3 regions of the Thalassolituus oleivorans MIL-1 genome follow, and region 1 is predicted to be linked to each of the others. Evidence: predicted binding sites of a transcription regulator. Region 1 holds the regulator's gene; each other region holds the start of a gene.

Evidence for each region. Region 1 encodes FNR, which switches genes on or off when oxygen is low (the NO sensors DNR and NnrR bind a similar motif). Its sites were predicted from a motif close to TTGATNTANATCAA; they were not measured.
Region 2: a site for FNR is predicted at 3,578-3,591, ahead of clpB (ATP-dependent chaperone ClpB). Genes of this name have one in related genera too.
Region 3: a site for FNR is predicted at 6,276-6,289, ahead of hemN (oxygen-independent coproporphyrinogen III oxidase). Genes of this name have one in related genera too.

Annotation. Positions count from the first base shown of each region.
Region 1 covers NC_020888.1:2,125,949-2,133,715, forward strand. Annotated here, with positions in the region: gene ccoG (cytochrome c oxidase accessory protein CcoG) at 1-1,388, shown strand, start outside; gene TOL_RS09655 (FixH family protein) at 1,543-2,043, shown strand; gene TOL_RS09660 (heavy metal translocating P-type ATPase) at 2,040-4,493, shown strand; gene ccoS (cbb3-type cytochrome oxidase assembly protein CcoS) at 4,496-4,708, shown strand; gene TOL_RS09670 (sulfite exporter TauE/SafE family protein) at 4,705-5,376, shown strand; gene fnr (fumarate/nitrate reduction transcriptional regulator Fnr) at 5,441-6,214, shown strand; gene TOL_RS09680 (hypothetical protein) at 6,520-7,017, shown strand; gene ttcA (tRNA 2-thiocytidine(32) synthetase TtcA) at 7,139-7,767, shown strand, end outside.
Region 2 covers NC_020888.1:2,262,092-2,269,858, reverse strand. Annotated here, with positions in the region: gene TOL_RS10375 (carboxy terminal-processing peptidase) at 1-838, opposite strand, end outside; gene TOL_RS10370 (acyl-CoA thioesterase) at 1,105-1,554, shown strand; gene TOL_RS10365 (LysR family transcriptional regulator) at 1,571-2,467, opposite strand; gene TOL_RS10360 (DMT family transporter) at 2,597-3,454, opposite strand; gene clpB (ATP-dependent chaperone ClpB) at 3,710-6,295, shown strand; gene TOL_RS10350 (protease complex subunit PrcB family protein) at 6,399-6,788, shown strand; gene ruvC (crossover junction endodeoxyribonuclease RuvC) at 6,812-7,330, shown strand; gene ruvA (Holliday junction branch migration protein RuvA) at 7,421-7,767, shown strand, end outside.
Region 3 covers NC_020888.1:1,124,848-1,132,614, forward strand. Annotated here, with positions in the region: gene TOL_RS05110 (glucosaminidase domain-containing protein) at 1-645, opposite strand, end outside; gene TOL_RS05115 (diguanylate cyclase domain-containing protein) at 892-1,836, shown strand; gene TOL_RS18190 (hypothetical protein) at 1,856-2,182, opposite strand; gene TOL_RS05125 (DUF4442 domain-containing protein) at 2,280-2,759, opposite strand; gene TOL_RS05130 (GNAT family N-acetyltransferase) at 2,839-3,594, opposite strand; gene TOL_RS05135 (hypothetical protein) at 3,707-4,291, shown strand; gene TOL_RS18195 (TlpA family protein disulfide reductase) at 4,317-4,844, opposite strand; gene hemN (oxygen-independent coproporphyrinogen III oxidase) at 4,813-6,189, opposite strand; gene TOL_RS18200 (TetR/AcrR family transcriptional regulator) at 6,446-7,108, shown strand; gene TOL_RS05155 (type I asparaginase) at 7,259-7,767, shown strand, end outside.

The DNA.
Region 1 (7,767 bases):
TCACACCAGAGCCTGAACTCCAAAGTATGTACAAAAAGCGCGAAAAAATTTACGTGCGCGCTATATCTGGAGTTTTCCAAAAAATTCGTAGTTGGTCGTTATGGGCTTTAATGCTCGGCTATTTTGGTACGGCTTGGCTTAACTGGGGCGACCGACAGGCAATTTTATTTGATCTGCCTGAACGCAAATTTCATATTTTAGGCATGACCTTTTGGCCGCAAGATTTTGTATTGCTGTCTTCTATTTTAATCATTTGTGCCTTTGGTTTATTCACTATTACTAACCTAGCTGGCCGAATTTGGTGTGGTTATACCTGCCCACAATCCGCTTGGTCGTTTATTTTCATGTGGATTGAAGAGCGTGTTGAAGGTACACGCAATGCACGTATAAAGCTCGATAAAGAACCGATGAGCGCGACTAAATTCCGCAAAAAAGCCATTAAACATATTGGTTGGATTGTGGTTGCCGTTTGGACCGGCGTCACCTTTGTTGGTTATTTCACCCCAATTCGCGAATTAGTCCCAGATTTCTTTACGCTCAATATTAATGGTTGGGCGCTGTTTTGGATTTTATTTTTTGGTGTTGCAACATACATCAATGCCGGTTGGATGCGTGAGCAAGTCTGTATTTACATGTGCCCTTACGCTCGTTTTCAGTCGGTGATGTACGATAACGATACCTTAGCGGTCTCTTACGACTACAATCGCGGCGAACCACGCGGCAAGCGCAGTAAAAAAGTAGAAAACCAAGAAGAACAAGCCAAACTTGGCGACTGTGTCGATTGCTCTTTGTGTGTACAGGTATGCCCTGTCGGTATCGATATTCGTGATGGTTTGCAATATCAATGTATCGGCTGTGCACTGTGCATTGACGCCTGTGATTCCATTATGGAAAAACTCGATAAACCTAAAGGGTTAATTCGCTACACCACTGAGAATAATTTAGAGGGTAAGAAAACGCATATTATGCGCCCTCGCCTCTTTGGCTATGCAGCGGTCCTGCTAACTATGATGGGTGCTTTAACCTACACCATTGCTACACGTACACCATTCCAGTTAGATATTGAGCGCGACCGTGGCCAGCTATATCAGTTAACGGCAAACGATACTGTACGAAATAGTTACACACTTAAAATGATCAACATGTCGCAAGAGCCGCACATCTACGTGCTTAAAATGGAAGGCCTTGAGCACTATAAAATGGATGGCCTCACGGAGTACACATTGCGTGTAAACGAACTCAAAGAGGTTATTGTCGATTTGGAAATCGATCCAGAAAAAGCCAAACTTCCAAGCAGTAAGACGGATATTGAATTCGTTGTGTACGATAAAGATACCGGGGAAGAAATCGCGCGTGAGGAAAGTCGCTTTATAGCTCCACGCGGTTGATTAAACTTGACAGTTCGATACTGGAGAACCGGCGCTCAAGTGGTTACACTTGAGCGCTTTTTGCTATCCAGCGATTTCCATTGCTAGATACAAAGTACGCATTCTCAAAGTATTGCAAACGTCGATAGATGCCTATTCACGAAAAGAGAAGTTAATGAATACTGAAAAGCAAGAACACCGCCCGTGGCACAAAGAACCTATGATGCTGTTAGTAATAGGCTTACCTTTGATCTCTGTTTGCTGGGGAATGGTGATGCTTTATTTGGCAGTTAACACCAAAGATTCATTAGTAAACGACACCTACTACAAGGATGGCGTGAACTACACCGAAGATCTTAAACACGATGAATACGCACAACGCCTACAAATCGCTGCAGACATTGTTTTTATCGGCGATGAAATACACATAAATTTGCGCGGTTATCTCGATGAGCAACCAAATACCCTGCAATTACAATTGATTCATCCTACTCTGCAAGACCTCGATGAAACCGTCTTAATGCAACGCTTAGACGATGGCAGCTATGTAGGTATCAACGATTTAGAATTGCCGCAAAAGCGTCACGTATGGTTGTTGAGTGGCGAGCAAAAATGGCGCATTCGCGAGACAGAAATAATTGAAGAAAATAAGGCTTTCACCCTCGGCAAACAATGAGTTCTTTAGCTGCTGCTAGCCAATTGTCCGGAGCTTGTTTCCATTGTGGTGAGCCTACCAAAGGCAACCATCAATGGACGGCCATCATTGATGGTGTTGAGCAACCTATGTGCTGCCCTGGTTGTAAAGCGGTGGCAGAAACTATCGTTGCTTCAGGGCTGAAAGATTACTACCGCCATCGCACCGAATTACCTGATCTTTCTCCTGCAGAAGATGACGTCAGCGAACTTACTGTCCGCGAAACTTTGCAATTGTATGATAGTGAAGCGTTACAGCGTCGCTTCGTCGCACACAGTAAAGACTACGCTGAAGCAACACTCATTATTGATGGCATAAGTTGTGCTGCATGCTCTTGGCTGATCGAACATCGTATTAGCCAGTTGAACGGTGTGCTAACAGCCACACTGAATTTATCCAATCATCGTTTGGTCGTGCGCTGGCAAGATACGGACATCCAGTTATCGCAAATCATTGAAGCGATTTATCGGCTTGGTTATAAAGCTTCGCCGTTTTCCGCAACAGAGCAAGAAACAACTCAAGCTAGAGAAGGGAAACAAGCGATTCGTCGTTTGGCGGTTGCCGGTATTGGTACTATGCAAGTGATGATGATGTCTGTACCACTCTATGTCGGTATGGCAACGCAATACGAAATATTCATGCGCTTCGCCGCTATGATTATGACTTTACCTGTGGTGCTGTTTTCTGCTAGACCATTTTTTGATGCTGCAATTCGTAGCCTTCGTTCTGGTCATCTGACGATGGACGTTCCTGTATCATTGGCTATTGTTTTAGCGTTTTGCGCCAGTGTCTGGAGCACATTTAATCAAGGAATCGAAGTCTATTTTGATTCCGTTTGTATGTTCACATTTTTCTTATTGCTGGGACGTTTTCTAGAAATGCGTGCCCGTCATCGTATGGGTAAAGCAGGCAACAACTTAATGACCTTGCTGCCGAATGTGGCACTGCGACTGGATTCAGTTAGTGATAAAAATGAGCAAGTAATTGCCACCGAAGATATTCGCATTGGCGATATTTTACTGCTTAAACCGGGTCATCCAATTCCTGCCGACGGCATCGTTATCGAGGGACAAAGCAGCGTCGATGAAGCTGCATTAACAGGGGAATATTTACCCATAGCGAAAGCACCCGGAGCCAAACTGATCGGCGGAACTATCAATATAGAAAGCCCCTTGTTGATGCAGGTAAGCGCGACAGGTGCTGAAGCTCAGCTCTCCACCATCATGCGTTTAATGGATAGAGCACAGCAAGAAAAGCCGCAAATCGCCTTACTCGCCGACCGTATCGCTAGCCGCTTTGTCGCCGCCGTTTTATTGATATCCGGATCTGTCTTTGGCTATTGGTGGCTAATGGGCAACGAGCATGCATTTTTTATCGCGCTCTCAGTGCTGGTCGTCACTTGTCCTTGTGCACTGTCACTAGCCACACCTACTGCCCTTACCGCAGCAACGACGGCGCTGCGCGAACAGGGTATTTTGATCAGTAAGGGGCATGTACTTGAAGCACTAACCACCATTCAGCGGGTTGTATTCGATAAAACCGGCACGTTAACTCAAGGCCGATTAACGCTAGAGCGAGTAGAAATCCTGACAGCCTTACCGACCGACGAAGCAATAGCCTTAGTAGCATCCCTTGAACAACATGCTACGCACCCGATTGCTCGTGCTTTCACCAGTATTGTCCCCGAGTTAAATATTCAAGCGAGTGATGTACTTCATCACCCAAGCCAAGGCGTTAGTGGCCAAATTAATGGTCAAACGCTACGATTTGGACGGGCTGATTTCGCTTGGCCAAATGGCATTGAGCATCCACATAGCGACACCGGACAATGGCTTTTACTGGCAGATGAACAGCAACCGTTAGCTTGGTTTTTATTGAACGATTCAGTACGTCGCAGTGCCGAACCCGTCATTAAGGCACTTAAAGATCGCGGTATTCAGGTATCGCTACTAACCGGCGACCCAAGCCCTGCTGCTCTAACCATTGCCGCAAGCCTTGGTATCGACGATGTACGCTCTGGGGTTAGTCCCGCAGAGAAGTTAAAAACGGTCAGACATTGGCAGCAACAAGGTGAACGCGTCATGATGGTTGGAGATGGCATCAATGATGTCCCTGTTCTTGCCGGTGCTGATGTATCGTTGGCGGTCAATGAAGCATCCGACCTCGCCAAAACCAATGCCGATATGTTACTCACCAACGGTCGACTCGAAGCGCTTATTTCATCACTTGATGTTGCTCGGCGTACGCGCCATATTATTCGTCAAAACATTGGCTGGGCATTACTGTACAATCTGATTGCATTGCCGTTGGCCGCTGCTGGATTAATTCCACCTTGGGCCGCTGCCATTGGTATGTCGTTTAGCTCACTCTTGGTTGTATTTAACGCCCTGCGTTTAATTCGCAATCGCCCACTATCCCTTAACGAGGCTTGATCGTGGATATTATTTACGTCTTGGTTCCCCTTTCTATTGCCTTAATCGGTATTGCTGTATTCGTATTTTTTTGGGCGGTAAAAGGCGGGCAATTCGATGATCTAGAGTCGCCAGCACACAAGATTCTATTTGATGATGACGAGCACTTAATTCAGCGCAAAGATAAGCAAGATGATTCTAACGCTGACTCTAATGAAGACCCTGATAAGCAATGACAGAACCGCTGTCATTTATTACTGCAATCCTACTGGGATTATTTGGCGCCAGTCATTGCCTTGTCATGTGCGGGGGTATTGCCGCCGCTGCCGGAAATACGGATCGCGAGCATAGAATCCGCGCTGCTATTTTGTTCAATGCAGGGCGCATTACCAGTTATACCTTAGCAGGGGCTCTCGTCGGTGCACTCGGGTTGTGGCTGCAATCGCAACATCAATGGTTAATGCTCGGTCTGCGGACGATTGCAGGTGCAATGTTAATTTTAATGGGATTGTATGTTGCTAAGTGGGCATCTTGGCTGACCCAAGTAGAGCGCTTAGGGCAAGGCCTTTGGGGTCTTATTCGTCCACTTGCGCAGAAGCAGCTAGGACGCCCAACCATGCGCAGCCAGTTATTACTCGGCGCGTTATGGGGATGGTTACCTTGCGGACTCATTTACAGCACTCTGAGCTGGGTTGCTGCCAATGGACAACCTCTCGATGGAGCTCTGGCTATGTTTGCTTTTGGGCTAGGCACATTACCGGCTATATTTTCAGCAAGTCTTGCTGCGGCAACACTGATGCAAATGCTTAATCGTGCTATCGTACGGAAAATCTCGGGCGCACTACTGATGCTCTACGGGCTATGGACCTTAGTATCAGTTTGGCTCCCTATTGCGAATAGTTAGTATAAATCACAAGTAATATCGGCGATATTCGCTCCAGTGCAAATTGATTAACGGGAATTCGATCATGAAGACGCCATCAACCTCTCCTACTTCCAGCACACCATTACGTGGTACTCAACCACATTGCCAAACGTGTTCTCTTAATGCTCTGTGCTTGCCGCTATCGCTTAAAGATACGGATATGGAACGTCTGGACGATATTATTCGTCGTGGTCGCCCGATTCAAAAAGGCCAATTATTATTCCAGCAAGGCGAAACCTTCCAATCGGTATTTGCTGTTCGTACAGGTGCCCTAAAAACCTACACACTGGCGAGTAACGGCGAAGAGCAAATTACTGGCTTTCATCTTGCCAGCGAACTGATTGGACTTTCAGGTTATGAGGCTGACTGCTATCCGTTGACGGCAAAAGCATTAGAAACCACGACGGTTTGTGAAATTCCTTTACCGCAGCTTGATACATTGGCTGATGAACTACCCGACTTACGTAAACAGTTGATGCGCACCATGGGTACTGAAATTCGCCACGATCAAAATATGATGCTGTTATTGAGTAAGAAAAACGCCGAAGAACGCGTTGCTTCTTTCTTACTCGATATTTCACAACGTTATCAGCGCCGTGGCTTTTCCGCTTCCCATTTCCGTTTGCCGATGTCTCGCGTTGATATCAGTAACTACTTAGGCTTAGCCGTAGAAACGATTAGTCGCGTATTTACTCGCTTCCAAAATAACGAACTGATCGAAACCCAAGGCAAAGAAATTATATTGCGCGACATGGATGCGCTTTACGAAATGGCGGGGCTAGTATCATCGACGCATTGTGAGAAGCACGACGAGTAACAAAAAGCCGGTTTTTTAACCGGCTTTTTGTTATCGCACGCTCATCCATTCGTCATGTTCAAGCGTAACTAACCCGTTAGCAATTGCCGAATACGGCAACTGTAGCGTATGGCAGGATCAAAAATGCCTCCCGTTCAGAAGTAGGCATGAGCTTTGCGTTATCTTTGCTAAGAATGTGAGTTTAATCGCAAATATGTCCAAAAAATGACGTTATTCGCACAAGGCAAAGCAGATTAATTGAATTTGTCCTACATACTGTATAAACAGCACCACACGTTTAACGGTGCGTACTTAGGAGCCCCCTAATGGGAATAGCTGCAGAAGACTTTAAACGCTGTATTATTCAGCCAACATTACAACGTTTAGGCGTTCAAAGTGCTGGTGCGGAGGCGTTATTACTTGCCACAGCCGCCGTTGAATCTGAACTCGGCTCCTTTTTAAAAGCCGAGGGGCAGCGTACCTCTGGGGTCTACCAGATGCATGGTTTAACTCATCGCCATATTTGGGATGACTACCTAGGACATCAGCCTGAGCTAGCGAGTAAAGTGCGTGGCCTAGCCAGTCAGCATGATTTTCTTACTCATCCACATGCCGAACTCACCACTAATCTAAGTTACGCTACTGCCATTGCACTTTTAGCGTATCTACGTCACCCCGAATTTGTACTTCCAGATAATCCGACGCCTGAATTGCTTGCGGAGCTATGGAAGCAATACTATCACCCCCGCGACGATCTGAGCATCGCCGATTTTATAGCAAGGTACAAAGAGCTAATTCGCCCGATGAAAGTGGCTGCCGCTTAATCTTGTCTGTGCAGCCGTCTAGCCAGTAACAACTGTGCTTAAGCTGTCTTCTAGCCTGCTTAGGGTTCCTCTCATGCCGTCATTTTGATATAAAGCGCACGCCAATCAGTGGGGTGAGCCAATGATCGAATCCGTCGATGACCGCAAAGAAAAACTAGAATTCAACAAACTTCAAAAGCGCTTACGTCGTAATGTCGGCAAAGCGATTGAAGACTATTGCATGATCGAAGAAGGTGATCGTGTGATGGTTTGTCTGTCTGGAGGCAAAGATTCGTACACTATGCTCGATATTTTGATGGGTCTGCAAAAAAGCGCACCTGTTAATTTTGAGCTCATAGCGGTCAACATGGATCAAAAGCAACCTGGCTTCCCTGAGCATGTATTGCCCGAATACCTAAGCCAAATTGGGGTACCCTTCCATATCGTGGAAAAAGATACCTACAGTGTGGTGAAAGAAATCATTCCAGAAGGTAAAACTACCTGTAGCCTATGTTCTCGCCTGCGCCGTGGCACCTTGTACGGCTTTGCAGAGTCAATCGGTGCCAACAAAATCGCTCTTGGTCATCATCGAGACGACATCATCGAAACGTTATTCTTAAACATGTTTCACGGCGGCAAACTTAAGTCGATGCCACCTAAGCTACTTAGCGATGATAAGAAGCATGTATTGATCCGTCCTCTGGCGTATTGCAAAGAGACAGACATCGAAGCCTATTCTAATGCGAAAGAGTTTCCGATTATTCCATGCAA
Region 2 (7,767 bases), 140 kb from region 1:
TGGCTGCCGGTCCACCAGGCACAAGACGCACGACCTTAGTGTGTTCATCTTCGGTTTGAAGCACCGCGCCAATCCCTTGCAAGGATAGGCTCATATTGATATTGAAGTTTTCTGAATTGCGCGGAGAAAAATATTGCGTGTGTGGATCGAATGTACGAGTCACCGCGTTCATGAATGTTTGGTAAGCGTCTTCCGGCTTGGATAGATAAACGCGATTGAGCTGATTTTGATAACGGCGGGTTAGCAGCTTGATGATGTCATCTTGCTCTTTGCCTGCCAGTTTAAGATTCAGAATCGAGTTCTTTAAGCGTTTGCGCCATAACTCATCAAGTTCTGCTGCGGTTGTTGCCCATGGGGCATCTTCGCGATCAAGCTCTAAGGTTTCGTCTTGTTTGTAATTGTAGTCTTTGACGTGGTTGCTCAGTTCGTTCAATAAAAACGATAGGCGCTCTGCCACGCGTTGCTCGAAGCGATTGTAGATAGAGAAGGCTGGAGCCATGTTGCCGCGACTGAGGGCTTCGTCTAACGACGTACGATATTGCTCAAATTCTGCAATGTCGCTGGCCAGCATGTAGCTGCGAGTACTGTCGATATCATCGAGTAACGTATCAAGAACTTGCGATGACATCGCGTTGTCTAAGCGTTTGCGCTCGTAATGTCCCCGTAACAGATTACTCATAATCTGTTGTGTTGTGACTGCATGTTCCTGTGCCGGTTGAAGCGGTGTAAATGGTGTACCGGGAGCGATATCTGGAATTGTTGCAACCGACGCCATTGAGAACATAGCCAATAGGCCAGTACAAAGAGGGCGCAAAATGTATTGTTTTTGGGAAAACATAGGCTGAATTGTATTCCTTTTTGTTGTCCATTTGTGCTGTATGTCCAGCATCAATTAATTGTCATTCAACATTGTGTTGCTTATGTATAGCAAACACTGAGATGATTTGGACCTATTTGTTATATCAAAAACATAGACGTCTAATTCAATAACTGCCCAACTACATACTAGTAGAACCTATTGGATTGGTTGTTACCACTATAATTCCCGCACTTTTGTGAAGAAGCGTAGGGAATTCCTAAGTTCTACTAGGAAAGGAGTCTATTTTGGCACGCGTTACTCTCGATTTACCGGATAAGTTCACATTCATTACTCGCATGGCCGTACGAGTATCTGATATTAACTATGGCAACCATCTCGGCAATGACCGTATGGTGTCGTTGTTACACGAGGCGCGTTTGCGCTATTTGCGTAAATACGATTTTGGTGAGTTCAACGTTGGTGGTGTCGGTATCATGGTTACTGATATCGCGGTTAGCTTTTTGCAACAGTCGTTTGTCGGTGATGATCTGACTTTTCAGGTCGGTATTACGGATTTCAACAAATATGGCTGCGACTTTATCTACATGGTTACCAATGAGTCACAGGATCGAGTTATCGCTACCGCGAAAACCGGTATCGTGTTTTATGACTATGACGAGCGCAAAATAACACCCGTTCCACCAGTGTTTTATGAGCGTTGTGCACCAGATCAAGTATTGGCCATGGAAGAATAAGGCACTCGTAAACCTGTTACGAGTGACTGAAATAAGCCGTGATGAAATCTAAAAACGCACGGCTTTTATTGGCAAGGTAGCGATTCTGTGGGAACACCACCTTGATCGTTCGAACAGGGATGTCCATCTCGCTAAACAATCTAACTAACTCCCCACTATTTAAATGGCGCTCGGCGATGTACGTCGGTAAAGCTGTAATCCCCATTCCTGTAATACAGGCTTCATAGACCAGATCAATATCGTTTACGGTGAGCTTGCGCTCTATGCTCGCTAAACTGAAACCATGATCTTTTTCAAACTGCCGTAACCAATTGATCCGCGCATACTCGGCATTCGCAACGACTAAGATACGGTGGTTAGCTAGATCTTCGAGGGAGGTTGGAGTCCCCCATTTTTCTAGATATTCAGGTGAAGCACAGATGACGATGCGTTGTTCGGCGACCGGCTTCGCAATAAGACGCGAATCTTCTAACGAACCGATGCGTAACGCGAAGTCGAATCCCTCTTTAACAATGTCTACCGGACGGTCGGATATGTGCAGGTCAAAACTGATGTCTGGGTATTTATTGGAAAAGTCGTTAAATATCCGAGCGAGTTCACGGCGACCGAAATTCGACATCGCGGTGATGCGCAATCGCCCCTTAGGGGTATCATCGAAGTCGGTGACAAGCTTTTCGGCTTCGCTAATGGAATCCAGTATATTTTCACAGTGCTGATAGAACATCTGTCCAGCTTCTGTTGGGCTAACCGAACGTGTTGTTCTGTTAAGTAGGCGTACACCTAGCCGTTCTTCAAGAGTGCTGATCTGCTTACTGACAGCCGATGGAGTGACCCCTAGGGCGTCGGCAGCGGAAGTAAAGTTGCGAGTACGAACGACGGCGACGAAGGTCTGAAGCGGATCGATACGAGACATAAGTGAATTAAACTCCATAAACTAAAACATAATGTCATTATAATTAAGTTAATGGAAATAAATAGCTCAAATTGTCCTAGGTGAGACCAATAGCTAACGAGACTTATATTCTTGTTATGTTATGGGGTCCTAGTGCTTCGATTTAGGTTGGTAGAGATTTAGTAATCCTGCGCTAACAATCAGGGTAGCTCCCAGCCATGTGGTCCATAGCGGGAGTTCATCCCAGAAGTACCACCCCATGACGGCGCCATAGAGCACAGCGCTGTAGGCATAAACTCCAACCTTGCCGGTAGGGGCAATTCGATAGGCACGGGTGAGTAATAGTTGCCCAACCGTCGCCACTAGGCCCAATAATAAGATCCAGCCCCACATATCATTGGGCACTGGTTGCCAATTCAGTGCCGCCCCCGGAGCCGAAACAATAGCGGCGATCAGTCCAAAGTAAAAAACAATGGTCTGACTTGATTCAGTGGCCGACATACGGCGTATCGTGACCTTTGCTAAAGCGGCGAGAAAGGCGCCTAGTAAAGCGACTAACGCAATAAATGTGAAGGTACTGTCATCAGGGCGCAATATGCACGCGACCCCGGCAAATCCAACAGCGACGGCTAGTAGGCTGTAACGCCCGGCACGCTCACCTAGCCAAAGCAGGCCGATGAGTGGCATAAAGAATGGGCTTGATAGCTTCACCAAAAAGGCTTCTGTTAATGGCATATGGCCCAAAGCCCAGAAGTAGCAATACATGGCGGAAACACCGACTAGTCCGCGCATGAGATGCCAATGCCACACTTGGGTGTGCAGAAGCTTTCTTCCTTGTTGCAGCACGAGTGGCGCAAGTATGACTAATCCAGCGGCATTGCGAAAAAACACGATTTGCTCTGTGGAAAGCGTATCTGATAGATACTTGATCATGCCGCCCATAACCGCCAGTAATGCTTCGCCCATCAATAGAAACAGGGCGCCCTGACGGAGTTGATGTTGATGCACGTCGTGTCCTTAATACCGAGAAATTTGACCTATGCTGCACTTGTGAAATCAAGCCCAAGTCACCATATATGCCTGACTAGCCAGAAGGTCGGGTTGTGCATTATACGTCAGTGGTTATGCAACTTGCTCTGGATCAATACAGATAATCATTAGAAATTCTAAACTTTTAGCATTGGTAACTTGAATTTTATTAAAGTGACCGCATCTTAGCGTTAACAGAATTGAATCCCAAGAATGGGGAGCAGGAGACACACTATGCGTATGGATCGTTTAACGACCAGTTTGCAAAACGCCTTAGCTGAGAGTCAAAGCTTGGCGCTGGGCCAAGACCATAATCAAATCGATACTGTGCACGTACTATTGGCATTGTTAGAGCAGCCAAGTAGTTCTATTAAAGATGTTTTACGTCGCTGTAGCGTCAACGTGCCAGAGCTTGAAAAAACCTTACGTGGCGTTTTGAAAGATCAGCCCCGCGTCAGCAGCCCTGATGGCAATATTCAAATCGCACCTGAGTTAGGTCGATTGTTAAATTTGGCTGATAAAGAAGCGCAAAAACGCGGTGATCAGTTTGTATCGAGCGAACTCTTCTTATTGGTCGCTTTGGGGGATAAAGGTGCCACTGGGCGAGCCTTAGCTGAGGTTAAATTAACATCGGATGCGATTGATAAAGCCATTACTGAAATGCGAGGAGGCGAAGCCGTGAATGATGCCAATGCCGAAGACAATCGTCAGGCTCTGGGCAAGTACTGTATTGATCTCACCGAGCGCGCAGAAGCCGGAAAGCTCGATCCTGTCATTGGCCGTGACGATGAAATTCGTCGCACCATTCAGGTATTGCAACGTCGTACTAAAAACAACCCTGTCTTAATTGGTCAGCCCGGCGTTGGTAAAACAGCCGTGGTGGAAGGTTTGGCGCAACGCATCGTGAATGGCGAAGTACCAGAGAACCTTAAAAATAAGCGCATTTTGTCGCTGGATATGGGGTCTTTACTGGCCGGTGCTAAATACCGTGGCGAATTTGAAGAGCGCTTAAAGTCAGTACTTAAAGATGTGCAGAAAGAAGAAGGGCGCATCATTCTTTTTATCGATGAATTACATACCATGGTTGGCGCTGGTAAGAGTGACGGTGCAATGGACGCGGGTAACATGCTTAAGCCTGCGTTAGCGCGCGGTGAGTTGCATTGCGTTGGCGCGACTACGCTGGACGAATACCGTACTTTTATTGAAAAAGATGCGGCTCTAGAGCGTCGTTTCCAAAAAGTGCTGGTGGATGAACCGAGCGTAGAAGATACCATTGCCATTTTACGGGGCTTAAAAGAGCGTTACGAAGTGCATCATGGTGTACAGATTACCGATAGCGCGATTATTGCAGCGGCGAAATTATCGACTCGTTATATCGCTGATCGTCAATTGCCGGATAAAGCCATTGATTTGATCGATGAGGCAGCATCGCTGATTCGGATGGAAATCGACTCAAAACCACACGATATGGATAAGCTCGAACGTCGTTTGATTCAGCTTAAAATTGAGCGCGAAGCACTGCGCAAAGAAAAAGACGATGCGGCTAAGCAACGCTTGTCGGATCTTAATGAAGAAATCAATAAAGCTGGCCGTGCCTATGTTGAATTAGAAGACGTTTGGAAGAAAGAAAAGGCCTTGCTCGAAGGCGCTAGTAAATCAAAAGAATTGCTCGAACAAGCGCGTATTGAAATGGATGCTGCGCGTCGCGCAGGTGATTTGCAGCGCATGTCGGAGCTGCAATATGGCACCATTCCAGAGTTAGAAAAGCAGTTGGCGGCAGCGAGCGAAGCGGAAGCTTCTGGTTCGCAAGAGTTCACCTTGTTACGTAACAAGGTCACGGAAGATGAGATCGCCGAAATCGTGTCTAAATGGACCGGCGTACCCGTCAGTAAAATGCTCGAAGGTGAGCGTGAAAAATTATTGCGCATGGAGTCTGTGTTGCATGACTCGGTTGTCGGCCAAGATCAAGCCATTGCCGCGGTATCGAATGCGGTAAGGCGCTCGCGGGCAGGCTTGTCAGATCCTAATCGCCCTAACGGTTCTTTCTTGTTTTTAGGACCAACTGGCGTGGGTAAAACAGAATTGTGCAAAGCGTTAGCGAATTTTATGTTCGATAGTCGCGATGCCATGATCCGTATCGACATGTCGGAGTTTATGGAGAAACATTCGGTGGCGCGTTTAATCGGTGCGCCTCCAGGTTACGTTGGCTATGAAGAAGGCGGGCATTTAACCGAAGCGGTACGCCGTAAGCCGTATTCAGTGATTTTATTAGATGAAGTAGAAAAGGCGCATCCGGATGTATTTAACATCTTGCTGCAAGTATTGGATGACGGTCAGTTAACCGATGGGCAAGGTCGTAAGGTCGATTTTAAAAATACCGTCTTAGTCATGACTTCTAACTTAGGTTCGGACGTTATTCAAAGCATGTTTGCCAATGAATCGTACGAAGCCATGCGCGATGCTGTTATGGAAATTGTGGGTGCGCACTTCCGCCCAGAGTTTATTAACCGTATCGATGAGGCTGTGGTTTTCCATCCACTAGAAAAATCGCAAATTCGTGGTATTGCTGATATTCAGTTGCAGTTGCTGCGTGATCGCTTAAAAGATCGTGATCTCGGTTTTGAAATGTCGGATGGTGCGATTGAACGTTTGGTTGAGGTTGGTTACGACCCTATATTTGGTGCTCGACCACTCAAGCGCGCGATACAGCGTTCGATTGAGAATCCACTGGCGCAGGATATTCTCGCAGGGCGGTTTATGCCGGGCAGCACCATCGTCGCTGAAGTAAAAGATGGAGAATTGGTATTCACTGGTCGTTAACATTGGTTAAGGCTTGATTTGGACGCTAGCCCTAAGCCCGATATACTGCGGCAACTTCACAATTAAATAGTGAAGTTGCCGTTTTTATTTGGGGGAAGGCAGTATGACAAGACTCATGGGTCTAGTGTCAGGGATAGTTTTTGTCGCGACGGCAGTGATGGCAGGGTGCGCGGGACAGCCGGAGCATATTAATCTGCCAAGTAATGCTGCTTTGAATTGTGTCGTCATGGAAAGCGTTGTGGTGGTTGATGGCAAGCTGACTATCGCAGCAGGAGAAAAACCAACACCTGGCTATAGTGTCGAGTTGAGTAAGCAACAGCATGAAGATGGGGATCTCATGGTTGAGTACTTTATTGCGACGCCACCATCTGGGCGCATGTTGCCGCAGATGATGACCAGTCCTTGTCGTCGTATCGAATTACCGCGCGACTGGCATAGTGTTACGGTGGTTAATCGCGATACGAGTCAGCAATGGGTGTTTGAACATCCCTAAGCACAGCGATAAAAGGCAGCCTTATGGCGATTATTCTCGGTATTGATCCAGGTTCACGTTTAACCGGATTTGGTGTGATTAATACGGTTGGACAACGAATAGAATATATTGCCAGCGGATGCATTCGTACTGGGGCCGGCGATCTTGCCGATCGTTTGAAAGTCATATTTGAAAGCGTCACGCAATTGATCGAATTACATTGCCCGCAGCAATTTGCCATCGAGCAGGTGTTTATGGGGAGTAATGCCTCGTCTGCTCTTAAGCTAGGGCAAGCAAGGGGGGTCGCTATTGTGGCGGCTAGTATGCAAAATTTGCCAGTACACGAATACGCACCGCGCACGATTAAGCAGGCGGTAGTGGGGACTGGTGCCGCTGACAAAGAACAAGTGCAACATATGGTTCAACGGTTATTAAAACTTCCTGGTATTCCTCAAGCCGATGCCGCCGATGCCCTAGCCATTGCGATCTGTCATGCGCATACCACTGCCAGTTTAATCAGCCAAGCTGGGCTTACCCAATTTCGTCGTGGTCGGTCGCGTTAATCGAGCGCAAAACTCAATGATGCGTTGAGTCTCAGCGTCTTTTGCTGATAGGCTAGCCGCTTTCAGTCATCCCTTCGTTGTGTCGTCATCATGATCGGTCGTTTACAAGGTTTTATCATTGAGAAGCAAGCGCCAGAGCTGCTTATTGATGTTCATGGCGTGGGCTACGAAGTCCAAGCGCCGCTATCTACTTTCGCAGTACTGGGAAAGCTCGGTGATCCCGTCACTTTATATACCCACCTCGCAATTCGCGAAGATGCTCACCAGTTGTATGGCTTTAGCGATAAGAGCCAACGTAGTCTCTTTCGTACCTTGATTAAGGTGAGTGGTGTTGGTCCAAAACTAGGTTTGGCCATTTTGTCAGGAATGGACGTCAGTGCGTTTGCGCGCTGTGTTCATCAAGAAGACATTTCGGGTTTGACCAAATTGCCCGGTGT
Region 3 (7,767 bases), 1.0 Mb from region 1:
CTCACCTGTGGCATAGCCTTGATCTGTTAATAGTTGGTTTCGTTTTTCGCGCAGTTCTTGATAGCTCGGATGGCGGTTTAGGTTGCGAATGTAGCTTGAAATCGAACGAAATGGCGTTTCAAATGCAGCTACTTCATGGTTAGCGTCGTCCCCGCGTGCTTCGGGCACTAGACCACAGCCTTTACGAAAACACCATTGCCCGAATAAATTGTTGCCTTCGACGGCAAAGCGCGAGGTTCCCCACGCTGATTCATTGGCCGCTTGAGCAAGTACAAGCGATGGTGGTACGACATTGACTTGATTGAGCAATATCTGAATTTTCTCTTTGGCAGGCAATGATTCATCTACTTTGTATTTTAGTACGAGTTCTTTTAAGCGATTTTTATCTTTACGATCGAGAGGTTGACGTTTCTCCATCGCCATCATTTCTTCACGTTCTGCCTTAACATCCAAATTCGCTTGTTCGATAAGTGGTAGAAGATACCCAAAGAACGCTGCTTTTTTTTCATTTACATCATTGTAAACACTAAAGTCGGGCAGGTTTACATCCCGATTTATCAGTGTTTTAGGGCTATCACTTTCATCTGACTGTGGCGTGCAAGCAGCGATTAATAGTGAAGAAATAAGTAATAGTAATGGCTTCATTAGAGTCTCTATAACGATTTTTAGTTCTGGACGTTCATTTTAAAATGTACTTTTAACGCCATTTCGAGCGCCTGTTAGTTTACTTAAATATCGCTATATGCGATATCCTTGGCAGATTATTGACGATTTTTCATGGTCGAATATGTGGAAAACTGACGTCCAGTAAATATTTGTTAAGTTTTATTAACAGCGCCAAAGTTTCGTGTATTCTGGTCGATAATACTGTTCTCACGTTGACGGATATTAATGCTTATGCCGCAAGATCCAATCATTATTATTGCTGACGAAACTTTAGCTGTTCAGGCGCAGTTGGGTGCCTGCTTGGGTTCTGCATCCACATTGGTTAGTGCAATGAATCAGGAACAGTTAATTTATCGACTGAGCGAGCCATCTCATCAGACGGATATCTTGCTACTTGATATGGCATTTGTTGGTCAGCAGTTGGCATCTTTTTGCAAGCAATGGCTAGAGAGTCCTCTGAGTCGTAATGTCAGTTTGATTATTATGGGACCAGATGACGACGAGGCCGAGTTGGCTGCGTTAGAGGTGGGCGCGTTGGACTATATTCGCAAGCCTTTGAATCTAGAGCTCTGTAAAGCCCGTATTGAGGTCGTTTTACGTCATCGTGCACAGATCCGCCGATTAGAAAGTTTATCCAGCACGGATGCGCTCACTCAAGTTGCCAATCGTCGTTACTTAGATGATTTTTTGCTAGCAGAGTGGCGTCGCGCACAACGCGAGGGCGGCAATATTGGTTTGATTATGATCGATATCGATTATTTTAAAGGCTACAACGACAATTATGGCCACGTTGAAGGTGATAAATGTCTGCGTCGTGTTGCTCAGACCCTGAAGCAACAAGTGCAGCGTCCACGCGATCTGGTGGCTCGTTTTGGTGGTGAAGAATTCGCAATCATACTGCCGTCTATTCAATTTGATGGTATGGCAGTAGTGGCTGAGCGCTTGCGACAAGCTATTGAAGACTTGGCGATTCCTAATGCCGGCTCCGACGTAAATCCTTACGTTACCGTGAGTATGGGGTTGGCGTGGTGTGAGCCGCGATTGGACGACGATGTGATGGTTCTCATGGAGGCGGCGGATGAAGCGCTTTACGCTGCTAAATCCGCAGGTCGTAATCGTTTCAGTCAAACGGTCGACTTGGCCTCTATTCGATCACTTCTAACGCAATGATGAAACAGCTTCACTCCTCTTAATTGAGGTTGTTGCTGAATTGCGAGAGCAGTTGTTGCAGTCGAGTGGCTGTTGGCTGTCGACGAACGTGTTGTTGACAGTTAAAGGCGAAATTATTCAATGCTTGGAGTAATTCTGCCTTAGCAATTGAGATGACTTCGTATTCATAGTGATGATCTTGTACGCTAATTTTTAATAGCTCGATGTATTCTGCATTGAGTATCTGTGAAAGATTGAAAACTCGATCCTTTTCTTCACAGTTTGCTGCCTCCCAATAAGCGTTCTCAAGTGTCTGAAGTAAGTCAGAGATGATTTCGACAGCTTGGTTAATAGTCATGGTGGTCATAGCGGTTACCTTGTTGAATCGTGAGCATGTGTGATTAGCACACACGTCGATACAAAAAGTGTAGCAGAGCAGAAAGATTTAGCCCGACAGACCGCGCTCAACGATGGCGTGGATGTTTGCGTATATAAAGTCGTTTCTGCACGGAGGCGACTAGTTCTCCAGCTTCGTCTATGACGTGCACTTCGTAGGTTGGCTCAAACTTCTCACCATTAGCCGTTTTCGCTAAAACTTCGTCCAGCATGGCGTCAGTAATGATAAAGCGTACGCTGATGGTGCCTTTACCGGGAGCTACAAAGTCGATATCTGCGCCCTTGTCCCATACGATGTATTTTGGCCCGAGAATATTCATGAACAGCAACATGTAGAAGGGGTCTGTCATGGCAAATATGCTGCCGCCAAAGTGGGTGCCAACATAGTTACGGTTGTACCAGCGCAATTTCATTTGCACATGGATTTCACGGTAGTCCGGCGATAAATAGGTCGCTTTAATGCCAGCGCCAATATATGGGGTAAACAGATTGATGGTATGACGGAAGATGCGCGGGGAAGATAACCAGCGCATGATGGCTTTTTTCATGTTGCCTCACAGATTGAAGTGAGGCTGAAGTTTACCGCATAGGCACGCATCATTCTAAGCATGCCTGCGGAATACTGAGTTAACTTTTGAGGATACGACGCAGATAGCGGTGATCGAGCTCTGTGCGGTGCAACAAAATCAGGGCATCGGCAACGTTGAAGTCTTTGTCTAGGTACGGTTCACCACACACTTTCACGCCTAGGCGCAAGTATGCGCGCAGTAGTGAGGGTACCAAGTGTTTACCATCCATATCGACATCAATGGTAGGCATACGTACTTTTGGCGTCACACGCAGATCGGGAGTGGTGTAGTGGTGTTCGCGTAAATGATTAACGACGGCAACGGCACGGGCATAGCCATCTGACAAAGGAATGCTGCAACACCCCATGAGGTAATCGATGTTCTGATCATCGAGGTATTGAGCGATAAATGCCCAAAGCATGCCAATGGCTGAGCCACTACGAAAATCTGGATCAACACAAGTGCGACCAATTTCCATAAAAGTACGACCGTCCCGTACTATGTTACTGAGATCAAATTCAGTCGATGAATAAAATCCGCCGGCTTTTTCTGCCAGTTCATTGGTCAGAATACGGCTGTAACCAACCACACGGTCGTTGTTTACATCTTTGATCACCAAGTGCATACACAGGTCATCGAAGCGATCTTTGTCTATGCCTAGGTGGGCGCCTTCAACATCGGCTCCCATATCTTCGGCAAAGACACGGAAACGGAGTTCAAGCGCCTGCTGAATCTCTTGCGGATCGTCAGTGATGCGCGCAACCAGCGACGCTTCAGCGATTTCGGTACGCAGGGGGGCAATGGCTTGCTGCATGGTTCTTCCCGTTTTCTCTGATTTGCCAAAATTTATAACAAATCAATGACACTTTCGTGACAAATTACATGATCAAAAAAAGAGCGGCTATCCTAAGGGTTGGAGGGAAAAGATGAAACCATTGATTCTTACAATTTTGTTACTTTTTTCAAGTTTTGGCCTAACTCAACCCGCATTTGGCCCAAATATGGCAGCGAGTGTCTTGCAGCAAGATTTTGCAGGTGAGCGCCTGTATTGGACGCCCATGCGTTTGCCTATGCAAGTTGAACGCGCTTCTACGAGTCGCGATGCGGTGACATTAGCGGCCTTGTTTCGTCATCAGATGGTCGCCAGAGACGAAAAGATGTACATGGAAGACATGGGCGCGGGGAAAAAGCGCGTTGTGCTTACTTGGGATTATCGTGCGTTGAACGATGAAGATCCCGAAGGGTTTTATTACGGTATTCGGCGGGTGAAAGAGATCATGTCGTTATCTGAGCCGCAGCAGCAAGCGGACGAGACGTATGCTGAGGCGATGGTGGCTTGGTATGTGGATGATATTGAAAGCTGGGTACGAGACCCAGCCTTCCGTGCTGCGCGGACGTTACGACGCAGCCAAGAGTCTTTTCAGAAGCCATTTGAAACGCGGGTGATTTTTAAACACGAGAATGGCCGCTGGAAGATTTGGCGACCTGAAAATGAGTTGGCTAACTATTGATATCATTGCGCTTAAAGTTAAGCCTTTAGTTATCAGGTATCGTTCTTAGCCATAGCCCAGGAGGTGTCGTTAAACCTCGATCTCGATGCTTAACTAGGCCATCGCCAGATACGACATAATAGCTGGGGTAGCCAGTAACTTTTAGTGCTTCAGCTATTTTGGTCCCGCCTAAATACCATTCCCCCTTGAAACCAGTGGATGCTACAAAGTCTTCTACTTGCTTGGCGCTATCCCAATCAAGTGCGATACCAATCACGCGTGCACGTTCTTGCGGTATCAAGTTCAAGCCGGGCATGCTAACTCGACAAATGCTGCACCAAGGAGCAAAGACATACAGAACAATTGTTTGCTCGGATTGTGGCCATTTTATCTGAGTAGGGGCGCCGCTTTGCGTATAGAGCGACAAGTTCGGCAGCTTAGTGCCTTCTTCGAGTAAATGGCGATTGAGGCTATGGCTCATCCCCAGAAATAGCAGTACATAAAGGGGCCATTGCGCCCACCAGAGGCGCTTGGTCCAATTCTTAGATAGCTTTGGAAAAACGGGTTTGGTCATCCTGTTGCCGGTATGGGTCGAAGGCCATACAGGCATGACGTACCAGTAAGCGACCTGAATCTGTAATCTGCACCCCGTGCTCGTCAATGTTTACGAGTCCGTCATCACACATGGGTTGCAACCGAGCTAAATCCTGCCTGAGATAAGTGCGGCTGTCGATGTTATGTTGCTGATCCAGTTCGTTAAAGCGGATATCAAGATGGCACAATAGCCCCATGATGATATCTCGACGGAGACGGTCGTCGGCATTGGTTTTACAGGCTTTACTCAGCGGTAGTCCGCCGTTTTCTAGCGCTTCTTGCCAGTCTTCTAACGATACCGCATTTTGGCTATAGAGATCGCCAACCTGACTAATAGATGAGACCCCAAAGCCAATTAGGTCGCAGTCGCCGTGAGTTGTGTATCCTTGGAAGTTTCGATGTAACTTGCCGTCGCGTTGGGCAATGGCAAGTTCGTCATCAGGCAGAGCAAAGTGATCCATCCCGACATAATGGTAGCCAGCGTCATCGAGTTTGCTAATTGCATGTCCGAAAATTTGCAGCTTCTCTTGGGCCGAGGGCAAGTCATCTTCGCTGATGCGTCGCTGAGGCATAAATCGCTGCGGTAAATGAGCATAGTTGAAAATAGATAACCGATCTGGGCGCATATCAATAATGGCATCGAGTGTTTTATCGAAGCTTTCTACTGATTGATGTGGCAAACCATAGATCAGGTCAATATTGATCGAACGGAAGCCTAGCTCTCGTGCCTCAATCATAACGGCGCGAATCATACTCTCGGGCTGGACTCGGTTGACCGCCGCCTGAACTCGCTCGTCTAGATCTTGTACGCCGTAGCTCAAGCGATTAAATCCCAGTTCGCGCAAGCGCTTGAGTGTGTTTGGACGGAGCTCTCGCGGGTCGATTTCTATCGAATAATCAGCAGTCTCGGCGGTGCTGAAAGTAAATAAGTTACGTAAAAACTCCATCAAATCCGTGAGTTGATCATCACTTAAGAATGTCGGTGTGCCGCCACCTAAATGCAGCTGCTCAACACTGCGCGAGCCTCCGAGCAACGCATGCTTCATCCTGATTTCGGTTTTCAAATGTTCTAAATAGGGGATCGATCGCCCTTTGTTTTTCGTCACTATCTTATTGCAGCCGCAGTAGTAGCAAACATGGGTGCAAAAGGGGATGTGGAGATAGAGAGAGAGTGGCGTATGGCTTGGAGTGCATAGCGCATTGCGCTCTAACTGGTCGGAATCAACATTGCGAAACTCTACCGCCGTTGGAAATGACGTATAACGAGGTCCTGCGGTGTTGTAGCGCTGGATCATTAATGGATCCCAGATAAGGTGCTCTGACATATTAGGCAGCTCTGCAGGTGAATCTTCAGTTAGTTGAATCTAGCAATAGAATCGGCGCAGTCTATCCATGACGATCTTGGCTTATATTGTTCCACATCAAAAATTTGCCGTTTAGAGCAAAATAAATAGCATTTAGTCGCTAATTGCCTTGATTTTGGCACCTTTTGCACGTTTGATAGGCGGATCCTGAAATCTGTATAACAATTCTCAGTTGCGAAACACTGGCTTCTGAGATTTGTAGTCAACGAGGTTGGTTATGCCTAAGAAGCCGTTTACGCCGGAAGAAATTGCGGCACAACGTGAACGAATTATGGATAGCGCATCAAGTGTAATGGCTGAAGTTGGTTTTCATCATTTGTCGATGAGAAAGCTAGCGTCCCAATTGGGCATGACGGCGAGTAATATCTACAACTACTTTCCAAATAAAGAAGCCTTGTTCGTTCACACCCGACGCCGCGGCTTTGATATGGCGTTCGCCGATCTGAATGAGCAAATGGCTAACTCAGCTAACGCCACTGCTGCCTTGTATGCGTTTGCTGGTAACCTCATTGATTTCGCACAGCGCTACCCTGGGTACTATCAACTGATGTTTCAGCCGCCGTTATTGAGCTTGGATCATACTGATGGTGTTGATCAAGAAATTCAATTGCAAGTCAGCCGTATGGTTGATGAGTGGCAGTCGCACTTGTTATCACTGCTTGCCGATGCTGTTCCTACGATTGGTAGTAAAGGCGATGCATTGAAGAAGCAATTAGCGCTATTTTTTGTTTCGTCCTTGCACGGGCTGATTGACTCGTATCGATACAAAGCACTACCGCAATTACTATCGGGTGTTGACCTGATTCCTGATGATGTCGTACAAACGCACATCGGCTGGTTGCTGTCGGCCATAGAGCGTCAGGCAGAAACGGCGCACTAAAAAAACGAAAAATAATAAAAAAGCCCAGCCTAGTGCTGGGCTTTTTTATTGGAGTATTGCGTTTTTCTCCTGTGCTAAACTCTGCCAAATATCGTGATATAAACTCATAATGAACATTGTTGATCATTAACCTGACGCGGCTATTACTCTATGCAGCAACGTATTCTGATACTTCATACTGGTGGCACTATAGGCATGGAGGCTTCCACTGACGGCTATCGGCCCGCACAAAATTTTTCGGCGCTATTAGCAGAAAAGCTGCACGGGTACACGTTACCTGTCTATGACTTAGTACAATTAGATACGCTAATAGATAGTGCTGACTTGTGTCCAAATGATTGGTCGCGGATAGCGCTTTCATTGACGCAGCAGTGGCATAACTATAATGGTTTTATTGTGCTGCATGGTACGGATACCATGGCTTATACCGCTAGCGCTCTGTCTTTTATTTTACAGGAAATAGACAAGCCGGTGATCCTCACAGGTTCGCAAATTCCTTTGAATACGGTGCGTACAGATGCATTGAACAATCTGCTCAATAGTCTGTTTCTGGCGGTTAATTCGGCGCTCAAAGAAGTCTGTATTTGTTTTGATGGGCGGCTCTTAAGGGGTAATCGTAGTACCAAAGTGAATAGCGCGAGTTTAGATGCTTTTGACTC